DNA from 3 places in the Mycetocola sp. Y791 genome. Region 3 is predicted to be linked to each of the others. Evidence: predicted binding sites of a transcription regulator. Region 3 holds the regulator's gene; each other region holds the start of a gene.
What was found. Region 3 encodes HrcA, which represses chaperone genes, less so after heat shock. Its sites were predicted from a motif close to TTNGCACTCGNNNNNNNCGAGTGCNAA; they were not measured.
Positions count from the first base shown of each region.

Region 1 (3,272 bases), on a different contig from region 3:
TGATGACCGTGTCCGCCGTCAGGACGACGAGAGCAATCCAGACCAGAATGAACCCGATCCACCGCTCCACCGGCATGGCCTCGTGGAGTACGAGCACCCCGACGAGGAACTGAATCACGGGGGCGAAGAACTGGATGAAGCCCATGTAGATGAGCGGAAGCCGACGCGACGCAGCGGCGAAGAAGAGCAGGGGCACCGCCGTGATCACACCGGTACCGACGAGCAGCACCGTATGAAAGACACTGACCTGTCCGATGGTCAGTCCGGCGGTGGAGCCGACGACGATGAGTTGGACGACGGCGAGGGGCGTGAGCCACGCTGTCTCGAGGGTGAGCCCCGAGACGGCGTCGACGGTCCCCCCGACCCGCTTCTTGATGTAGCCGTAGAGCCCGAAGGAAAAGGCGAGGATCAGGGCAATCCACGGAACGCCGTGCGCGCCGATCGCGAGCACGAGCACCGCGGCAATGCTGATGCCGACCGAGATCCACTGCACGACGCGAAGCTTCTCGCGCAGAAAGAACACGCCGAGAAAAACAGTGACGATGGGATTGATGAAGTAACCGAGCGCCGTCTCGACGACCTGCCCGTTCAGCACTCCGTAGACGTACGTCTGCCAGTTGACGAAGATGAGGACGCCAGCGAGACCGAGGGTGAAAGACACCCGGGGATTCCTGGCGAGCTGGAGAAAGGGAGCCCACCCGCGCGTCACCGTCAGGAGGAACATGCAGAACACCAGCGAGAAGATCACGCGGGCCGCGACAAGCTCGAACGGGCCCGTCGGCGCGAGCAGGAGGAAGTACAGCGGAAGAACGCCCCACAGCGTGTATGCGGTCACGGCGAAAATGAGGCCGGGGCGGCTCAGCGGGGCGTCGGGAGAAGCCACTGCGCCGGTGGCCGCCGCTTCGGGGCCCGCACCGCCTGTCGGACCTGCATTGCCTGTCGGAGCTGCATTGCCTGTCGGGCCTGCACTATTGGCCGGAACCGGCTCTGGGGTCATCTGCACCCATCGATGCTACTCCGCACCTGCGGGGCAACCGCCTGTTAAGACGAAGAAGCCCGGACAGTGAGTCACCGTCCGGGCTTCAGTTCGTTTGAGTTATCGAACCACAACCGCGAGCACGTCGCGAGCCGAGAGGACCAGGTAGTCCTGGCCGTCGAACTTGACCTCGGTTCCGCCGTACTTGGAGTAGATCACCTTGTCGCCGACGGCGACGTCGAGCGGTACTCGGTTGCCGTTGTCGTCGATGCGGCCGGGGCCGACAGCCTCGACGACGCCTTCCTGCGGCTTCTCCTTGGCGGTGTCAGGAATGACGAGACCTGAAGCAGTGGTCTGCTCTGCCTCGACCTGCTTGATGACGATGCGATCCTCGAGCGGCTTGATGCTGACCGACACGGTTGACCTCTTTCTAAACTAAGACTTGAGTTAGCACCCTCACATCGAGAGTGCTAATGCCAGTGTAGGGATACGTTGGCACTCTCGCAACGTGAGTGCCAACGTAGGGCGAGCGCACAGCATCCGGGTTGATAAGTTTGCACGATGGAGAGAGCCGAACTCGTTGAACTACTGACGCCGGATGGGCTCACCCTCATCGACCAGGTCGGGGGGTCGGATGCCGACACCGACCCGGTTGGGACCGTGTCACGACTGCGCGCGGAAGGCCACTCGCCCGCGCTCGTCGCGGCCGTGCTGACGCAGGTCAGGCTCCGGCGGAAGGCTGTTGGGAAGTTCGGCGAGTTCGCGTCGCGGATGCTCTTCACCGAGGCTGGCCTCGAACAGGCCACCCGGTTGCGCGTCGCCGCACTCCACGCCGGCCGATTCAGCTCGGCGGGACTCACCCGGATTGCTGACCTCGGCTGCGGGATCGGGGGCGACGCCATGGCGATGGCCGCGATGGACCTCGAGGTTACCGCCGTCGACGCCGACGAAGTGACCGCGACAGTCGCCAGCTACAACCTCGCCCCCTTCCCCACCGCCGATGTGAGGCACGCGAAGGCGGAGGACATCGACACGAGCGCATTCGACGGGCTCTATTTCGATCCGGCCAGACGCACCGCCGGGCACTCGAACACCACTCGGCTGACCCGGCCGGAGGATTACAGCCCGTCGCTCGATTTGGTCTTCGGGCGTGCCGCAACGCAGCCCGTCGGTGTCAAACTCGGCCCAGGGTTCGACAGATCACTCATTCCCGACGACGCTGAAGCCCAATGGGTCAGCGTCGATGGGCAGGTCGTCGAGCTCGGCCTGTGGTTCGGCGCCCTCGCCCGCGATGGGGTGCGCCGGTCAGCGCTCGTCCTCGACTCGGCGGGAACCCACGAACTGACCGCTCCCGCCGACAGTGAGGATGTCGCCGTGCGTGAGCCCGGCGAATTTCTCTTCGAACCGGACGGCGCGGTCATCCGGGCGAGGCTTATCGGCGACGTTGCGCGCGAGATCGGTGCGGGGATGCTCAGCCCCGGCATTGCCTATCTCACGGGCGACACCGAGGCCCGGACCCCGTTCGCCACGGCGTTCCGCGTGATCGAGAGGTTCCCGCTCGATGAGCGGACACTGAAGCGGGAGCTCGCGAGGCGCGATATCGGGACGCTCGAGGTGAAAAAGCGAGGCGCAGACATCGATCCGGCGGTCTTCCGCAAGCGGATGGCGCTCCGCGGCAGCAAGAGCGCGACGATTGTGCTCACCCGCGTGAACGGCAAGCACGCCGCGCTCCTCTGCGAGCGGATCCCCCGGAACTGACCTGCGGCACAGTCGCTCCAGAAAGTTGACGAAGACCCGCCCGACCCGCAACCCCTCGACACTGTGAGGCGTCCCGTGGTTCTCTGGGATCACACAATGGATCTCACCCAGAAGGAGCGCTCATGACAACTGTCAACGCCGATATCGACGTTCACGTCCCCGTGTCAACCGCATACAACCAGTGGACTCAGTTTGAATCTTTCCCGCAGTTCCTGAGCGGCGTCGACGACGTGACTCAGACGAGCGACACCCAGACCCACTGGAAAGTGTCGATTGCCGGCATCAAACGCGAATTCGACGCTGAGATCACCGAGCAGATCCCCGACACCCGCATCGCGTGGACGAGCACAGACGGCGAAGATCACGCCGGTGTCGTTTCGTTCCACCGCTTGAGCGCGGATGAGACGCGAATCTCGCTGCGGCTCGACTGGTCACCGCAGGGCATCCTCGAGCACGCCGGAGCGCTGCTCCAGGTCGACGACATCCAGATCGGTCACGACCTCAAGAAGTTCAAGAAGCTCATCGAGTCGAACGGCTT
Region 1 is NZ_JCAIUC010000004.1:124,335-127,606, reverse strand. Features, by position in the region: gene rarD (EamA family transporter RarD) at 1-997, opposite strand, end outside; gene groES (co-chaperone GroES) at 1,097-1,393, opposite strand; gene AC1C2N_RS13685 (class I SAM-dependent methyltransferase) at 1,538-2,734, shown strand; gene AC1C2N_RS13680 (SRPBCC family protein) at 2,857-3,272, shown strand, end outside.
Region 1: the regulator HrcA is predicted to act here: its motif matches at 1,469-1,495, upstream of groES (co-chaperone GroES).

Region 2 (3,272 bases), 310 kb from region 3:
ACGCCAATGCGACGGCGAGTCCCGCCTGAATGGCAAACTCGGAGATCGTGTCTTTTTCTCCGCGCGTAAGGCCAGGGCCGCCTGGCTCACGGGCAACGCACAGCGCGCCGATCGCACGTCCCGAGACGACGAGAGGCACGGCCGTTACCGGGCCAAACCCGATGGACCCGCCTGCTGAGCGAATTTCGTGTCCGCTCTCCGAACTAATGACAGTGCCGGAAACCACTGCCTGAGCCGCGAGAGACCCGTGCGCCGGGTACACGGTCCCGACGGCCTTCTCGGACAGCACCCCCTCCGCAGCTTCGACTTTCATTTCGTTCTCACCGGGACCCGGCACCACGACGGACACCAGCGTGGCCGGGAGAAGCATCGCAACCTTCGATGCGACCGCCGCGAGCACGTCTTCGGCACAGGCGGTTAACAGCGTCGAGGCTACCTCGGAGAGAGCCGCTGCCAGCAGTTGTTTACGGTGGGTCTCTTCAAACCGCCGTGCATTGTCAATCGCGACCCCGGCTATTTCAGCAAGCTCCGCCACGAGCTCTTCGTCGAGCTTTGTGAATCCGCCTTCACGACGGTCCGCGAGGTACAGGTTGCCCAGGATTTCACCCCGAACCCGAACAGGCACACCGAGGAAGCTGCGAATGCTCGGGTCGTCTGGCGCGAAGCCCGCTGATCGCGGATCCTCACGGAGATTGTCGACGCGGACGGGACCACGGGTTTCCGTCACAGCCTGAAGCAGATCGTGGGCCCCGGGCTGAATGTGCATGGTCCCGCCTTCGACGCTCGGCGTCCCGGTCTGAATCAGGCGTTCGATGCATCCGTCGGGTTGAAGCATACCGAGCGCACCGTATCGGGCGTTGACCAGGGTGGCCGCGGACTCGGCGATCCGTTTGAGCACGGAGTCCAGTTCGAGATCTCCGGCCACAGCAACGCTTGCATCCAGCAGGCTGCGCAGTCTCCCCTGCGTAGCCCTGTCCCGTTCGGCTTGGCGCCGCAGACCTCTCACCGTTCGCTCAAGCTGGGCCACGGTTCTCTCGAGATCAGAGAATCTGGCATCCGGCAGTTGAAAAACATCATCGATCATCGTGCCCCTCCCCCTGCTCATGGAGCACCTGCATTTTACATGCACGTCCCCCACAAGACACTGCGTAATTCGGACACCGTTAGCGCGACAGTCACACTTCGTTCACTCTCGTGAACGACTGCTGTTGCGTCGGCAGTTCGATTGCGCGCGTTCCCCCGCGAGCCATCTTTTATTTGCTGACCAGAATGCCCTGACCCGGGTCGTCTCCATAGAGTCCAAGGTCCCGAAATTCTGAAGAACCAGAGGCGATAGACCCCTGCCGCTGGCGCCTGCCTCTGGTACCAGTCGACTCCCGTCTGCCCTCCCCCTGCTCCCTCTCCCCCGACATCGTGCACGTCCCGCGGTCCGGCATGACCTACGGCTCTAGCCGGACGTGGTGTGGCAGAGGAGCCTCTTCTGTGCGCACGACCAGCCGGAACCGTGAGCCACCGCGTTCGGCACTTCAGACGCGCAACTGGCGACCCGGGCGGCTTTCTCGCTCGCGAACGTCAACAAATGCACACAACCGGATCGCCCGCGGTGGTCCTGAAAGGCGACATCATGAAAAACAGTCTCGAACGATTTGACCCGTTTGCCGGTCTGGAGGCGCTGACCCGCGACTTCGAGGATGGCATCCTGCGTGCCTACCGCGGAAAACTGCCAACGACAGATGTGTACACGCGCGGCGACGACGCGCTCGTTGTCGAAGCACACCTGCCCAATTTTGACGAAGACAACATCACGGTGAATGTTGACAGGGGCGCCCTTGTAATTCAGGCGGAGCGCCATGAGAAGGACGAGGACAAGAAAAAGAAGTACGTCCTCCGGGAGAGCAGCAGCAGCTTCTACCGCAGGATCGTGCTTCCCGAGCAGGCGGAGGAGCAGGACATCTCGGCCGAGTTCAAGAAGGGGGTCCTCACGGTGAACGTCCCGCTGTCCAAGGGCGCCTCGCCCCGGCAGGTTCCGATCGGTTCCGGAAGCAAAGGTTCCGGAGAGAAAAAAGACGACTGATCGACCCAGCGCAGGAACGAACGGTCCGTAACGACAGCGCTGTCCCGCTCACACGGGGCGGCGCTGTTGCTTTCGTATCAACCGACCAATGACGTTCGACTCTACGGCGCACGGATGGCTGACGAGAGGATCACCCGACGTCCCCGGATTCCGGGGCCCGTCAAAGGAGCAGCATGAACGATTCAGTCATCCACCGTCCGGCTCTCATCGGTCCAGACGATCAGGAACTCCCCGAAACGCAGCCGCTCGATGTGATCGAAGTGGTTCACGCCCAGCGGCCGGCCGAGGCACCCGAAGAACGACGACGACCTTCTTCCGCTTGAGAACCACTCACACAACGACGCGCACATGACTGCGTTGCGCTCAGCCCGTCTCCGTCCGTCGCCCAGGCCCGCGTTCGGCTACTGGCGCTGTGTTCGCTTGCGTTCGCAATGTGCATGGGACTCATGTTCGTCGGTCCCAGCCCGTCCGCCCAGGCGCAGCCGACTGACCCGATGCCCATTGTCGAGGCTGTGTTCGGCCCGAACACAGAGATCTATACGGTCAGCATCGGCGCGGGACTCACGATTGACGGATTTCAGCCGCCGAATACGACTACGCAGGACCCGACGGCGCCATACCCCGCAACGGACCCGGCAGGATATGAACCGCGCAACGATACATTGGCGCGGATGATCAACACCGCAAGCGTCGAGGACCCCAGCCTCGTCGGGGCAATGTATTGCATCGACCTCGGGGTCCCCACCGCGCCCAACCTCGGATACGAGAGCGGGACGTGGGAAGAGACAAACGTTCCCAACCTCGGTTACGTCACCTACATTCTCAACACCTATTACCCCACGACGAGCCTGCCGGAAGGCCTCACCAACAACCAGCGAGCGGCGGCCGTCCAGGCCGCGATCTGGTATTTCACCGACGCATTCGTCGTGAGTTCGACCGCGGCCGTCGTTCGGGCGGCAACAGCAGCAATCGTCGCTGCCGCTCAAACGAACGGCCCTACCGTTGAGCCCCCAGCACCGGACGTCACAGTGACTCCTCCGAGCGCAGCGGCTCCGATCGGTAGCCCCGCTGGGCCATTCGTTGTCCAGGCTCAGGACGACGCCTCGCTCACCGTATCGGTTCCCGCTGGCTCGGAGATGTTCAGCGACGCCGCCGCAACAGTCCCCCTGGCGAATCAAAGCACCGTGCCATCCGGGAC
Region 2 is NZ_JCAIUC010000003.1:268,357-271,628, reverse strand. Features, by position in the region: gene AC1C2N_RS10340 (GAF domain-containing sensor histidine kinase) at 1-925, opposite strand, end outside; gene AC1C2N_RS10335 (Hsp20/alpha crystallin family protein) at 1,625-2,074, shown strand; gene AC1C2N_RS10330 (hypothetical protein) at 2,248-2,397, shown strand; gene AC1C2N_RS10325 (thioester domain-containing protein) at 2,569-3,272, shown strand, end outside.
Region 2: the regulator HrcA is predicted to act here: its motif matches at 1,519-1,545, upstream of AC1C2N_RS10335 (Hsp20/alpha crystallin family protein).

Region 3 (3,272 bases):
ACGGAGGAGACACGAACGCCGACCCGGCCGGCCTCGATGGTCTCGATGACACCCCAGGCGAGCAGCCCCCTGCCGTTGCCGACGAGAAGGTCGTCGCCGACCTTCGCCCGACTCACCGTCGTCACGTGCTTCGCCTCGGGACCGGAGAGCTCGATGAGCTCTCCGGCCCGCGATTCAGAGAGCGCCTCGTTCAGGTAAAGGTTGGCCACGCGCTAGCCCAGGAACTTATCGCGAAGCTTCGAGAACAGGCCCTGCTGGAAGTGACCCAGCTGGGTGTCCTGCTGCTTGCGCCCGGCCGCGAAGGCCTTGATGAGTTCCTTCTCTCGGTGGTCGAGTTTGGTCGGCGTGACGACCTGGATGCCGATGCGCAGGTCACCCCTGCCGTTACCGCGCAGTTTCGTCACACCGCGGCCCTTGATGGTGAGGACCTCGGAGCTCTGGATTCCCGGCTTGAGATCGAGATCGACATCACCGTCGAGCGCGTGGATTGTGGTCTCCACGCCGAGGATGGCATCCGTCATCTGCACGTCGAGCGTGCAGAGCAGGTCATCACCGTTGCGGCTGAAGATCTCGTGGTTGCGGACCTTGATCTCGAGGTACAGGTCACCGTGGGGTCCACCGGCCTGGCCGATTTCTCCGCTGCCCGGCATCTGCAGCCGCAGTCCGGTGTCGACACCGGCTGGGATGTCGACGGGCACCGTGCGGCGGGCGCGAACCCGGCCCTGGCCCTGGCAGGTGACGCACGGCGAAACGATGATCGTTCCGTAGCCGCGGCAGCTTCCGCAGGGGCTCGACGTCATCACGTTGCCGAGGAGCGAGCGAACGGCGCGCTGGATCTGGCCGGAGCCGTGGCAGATGTCGCAGGTGATGGGAGAGGTTCCCGGCTGGCAGCACGAGCCCTGGCAGGTCTCACACAGCACTGCGGTGTCGACCTCGAGGTCGCGGTGCGTGCCGAAGATGACCTCGTCGAGGTCGATCTCCACGCGGAGCAGCGCGTCCTGGCCGCGTTCGCGGCGGGACTTGGGGCCGCGCTGCTGGGTTTGGCCGCCGAAGAAGGTGTCGAAGATGTCACCGAAGCCGCCGAAGCCACCGGCCGCTCCCTGGCCGGAGCCGCCCATGTCGTACTGCTGGCGCTGCTTGGCGTCGCTGAGCACGTCGTAGGCGTGCGTGACCTGCTTGAACCGCTCAGAGGCATCCGCCCCGGGATTGACGTCGGGGTGCAGTTCTCGTGCGAGCCTGCGGTAAGCCTTTTTGATCTCGTCGGTTGTCGCCTCGCGGGACACTCCGAGTACTTCGTAGTGGTCAGCCACTCATGGCCTTTCGTTGTCTGGGAAGCACATGTGCTCGACGAGCTTCCTGGGTATTCGCGCCGAGCCGCGCGCAAGTGTGACTAGTTGTCGCCGATCTGGCGAGAGAGGTAGCGGGCTACCGCGCGAACGGCGGCAAGGTTGTTCGAATAGTCCATTCTCGTCGGTCCGAGGACCCCGAGCCTGGCAAGTTCGCCAGCAGAGGAACGATAGTTGCTTGTGATGATCGACGTCTCACCGAGTCCGAAGGACGCGTTCTCACGGCCGATGCTCGCCGAGACGCCGTTGGCATCCGTGTCCATCTCGCTGAACAGCCGAAGGAGAACCACCTGCTGTTCCAGTGCCTCGAGGACCGGGTAGATGCTCCCGGAGAAGTCGTCTTCGGTTCTGGCGAGGTTGGCGGCGCCGGCCATGATCAGCTTGTCGTGGCGGTACTCGCCGAACTGCTCAGCGAGCGCGGACGTGATCCGCGCCATCAGTTCCTTGTCGAGCTGCGGGCTCGACTCGACGAGCGAGTCGAGCGTCGACGACGCCTCCTCGACCGGGAGTCCGACGAGCGACGAGTTCACGCGGGTCTTGATGGACTCGAGCAGTTCCTGTTCCACAGGATCGCGGATCTCCACGACCCTCTGCTCGACACGACCGGTGTCCGTGATCAGCACGGTCAGCAGCCGGTGATCGCTCAGAGCCACGATCTCGACGTGCCTGACCGTCGCACGGGCGAACGACGGGTACTGCACGATCGCGACCTGGTTGGTGATCTGCGAGAGCAGCCTGACCGTGCGGACGAGCACATCATCGAGGTCGACTGACTGGCCGAGGAACGCCTCAATCGCCTGCTTCTGGGCTGCGGACAACGGCCGCCGCTCAACGAGCTGATCGACGAAGAGCCGGTAACCCTTGTCGGTCGGGATCCGCCCTGACGACGTATGGGGCGCACTGATGAGGTCTTCCTCTTCGAGCTGGGCCATGTCGTTGCGAATGGTGGCGGCACTCACACCGAACGAGTGACGATCGACGATCCCCTTCGAACCGACGGGCTCACGGCTTGCGACGTAATCCTCGACGATCACGCGAAGCACTTCGAGGCTTCGTTCGGAGACCATGTCCGTCTTCTCCTTCGCTGGTTTCGGGCGTTGATTCTGGGCGTTGATTGTGGGCACTGACTCGCGGATGCCGCACGCGGAGTTGGCGTTGGCACTCCATACTCCTGAGTGCTAATTCTAGCGCGGAGACACGCCGCGTCGTAATTGCGCTCAGCGTTGCCTGTATGGGGGCAACGGCAGTACCGTTGGGTACCACTAGGCGCACACCCCCGCGGACGTTCGTCGACGCGGCTGATACCCAGCGTCCCCCTCATCGAAAGGCCATGCCATGACCGACCCCAACACGCCTTCCCAGCCCGATCCGTCACACGGACAGGGCCAGGACGGCGGACAGGTGCCACCCAGCTACCAGGGAGGGCCGGTTCCACCGCAGCAGCCATACGGTGCACCGCAGCAGCCCCCGTACGGCGCACCGCAGCAGCCGCCATACGGCGCACCACAGCAGCCATACGGCCAGCAGCAGTACGGCCAGCAGCAGTACGGCGGCCCCACCCCGCTGACGCAGGCCGATGACAAGCTGTGGGCGTCGCTCGCTCACTTCGGCGGCGCGCTCGGAGCCTTCCTCGGTGCGGGAACCGCCGGGTGGATCGCCCCGCTGGTGATCTACCTGGTCTTCAAGGACCGCGGACCTTTCGCTCGCCAGGAAGCCAAGGAAGCGCTGAACTTCCAGCTCACCGTGACGATCTTCGTCATCGGCCTGTACATCCTCGGCGCGCTGCTCACGGTCGTGCTTATCGGGCTGCTGCTGTTCCCCGCCGCCTGGATCGTCGGCGTGCTCGGCATCATCTTCGGCATCATCGGCGGTGTGAAGGTCAACAACGGTGAGGCATACCGCTACTTCTTCGCGTTCCGCATGGTG
Region 3 is NZ_JCAIUC010000003.1:582,276-585,547, forward strand. Features, by position in the region: gene AC1C2N_RS11820 (16S rRNA (uracil(1498)-N(3))-methyltransferase) at 1-209, opposite strand, end outside; gene dnaJ (molecular chaperone DnaJ) at 213-1,310, opposite strand; gene hrcA (heat-inducible transcriptional repressor HrcA) at 1,391-2,413, opposite strand; gene AC1C2N_RS11835 (DUF4870 domain-containing protein) at 2,682-3,272, shown strand, end outside.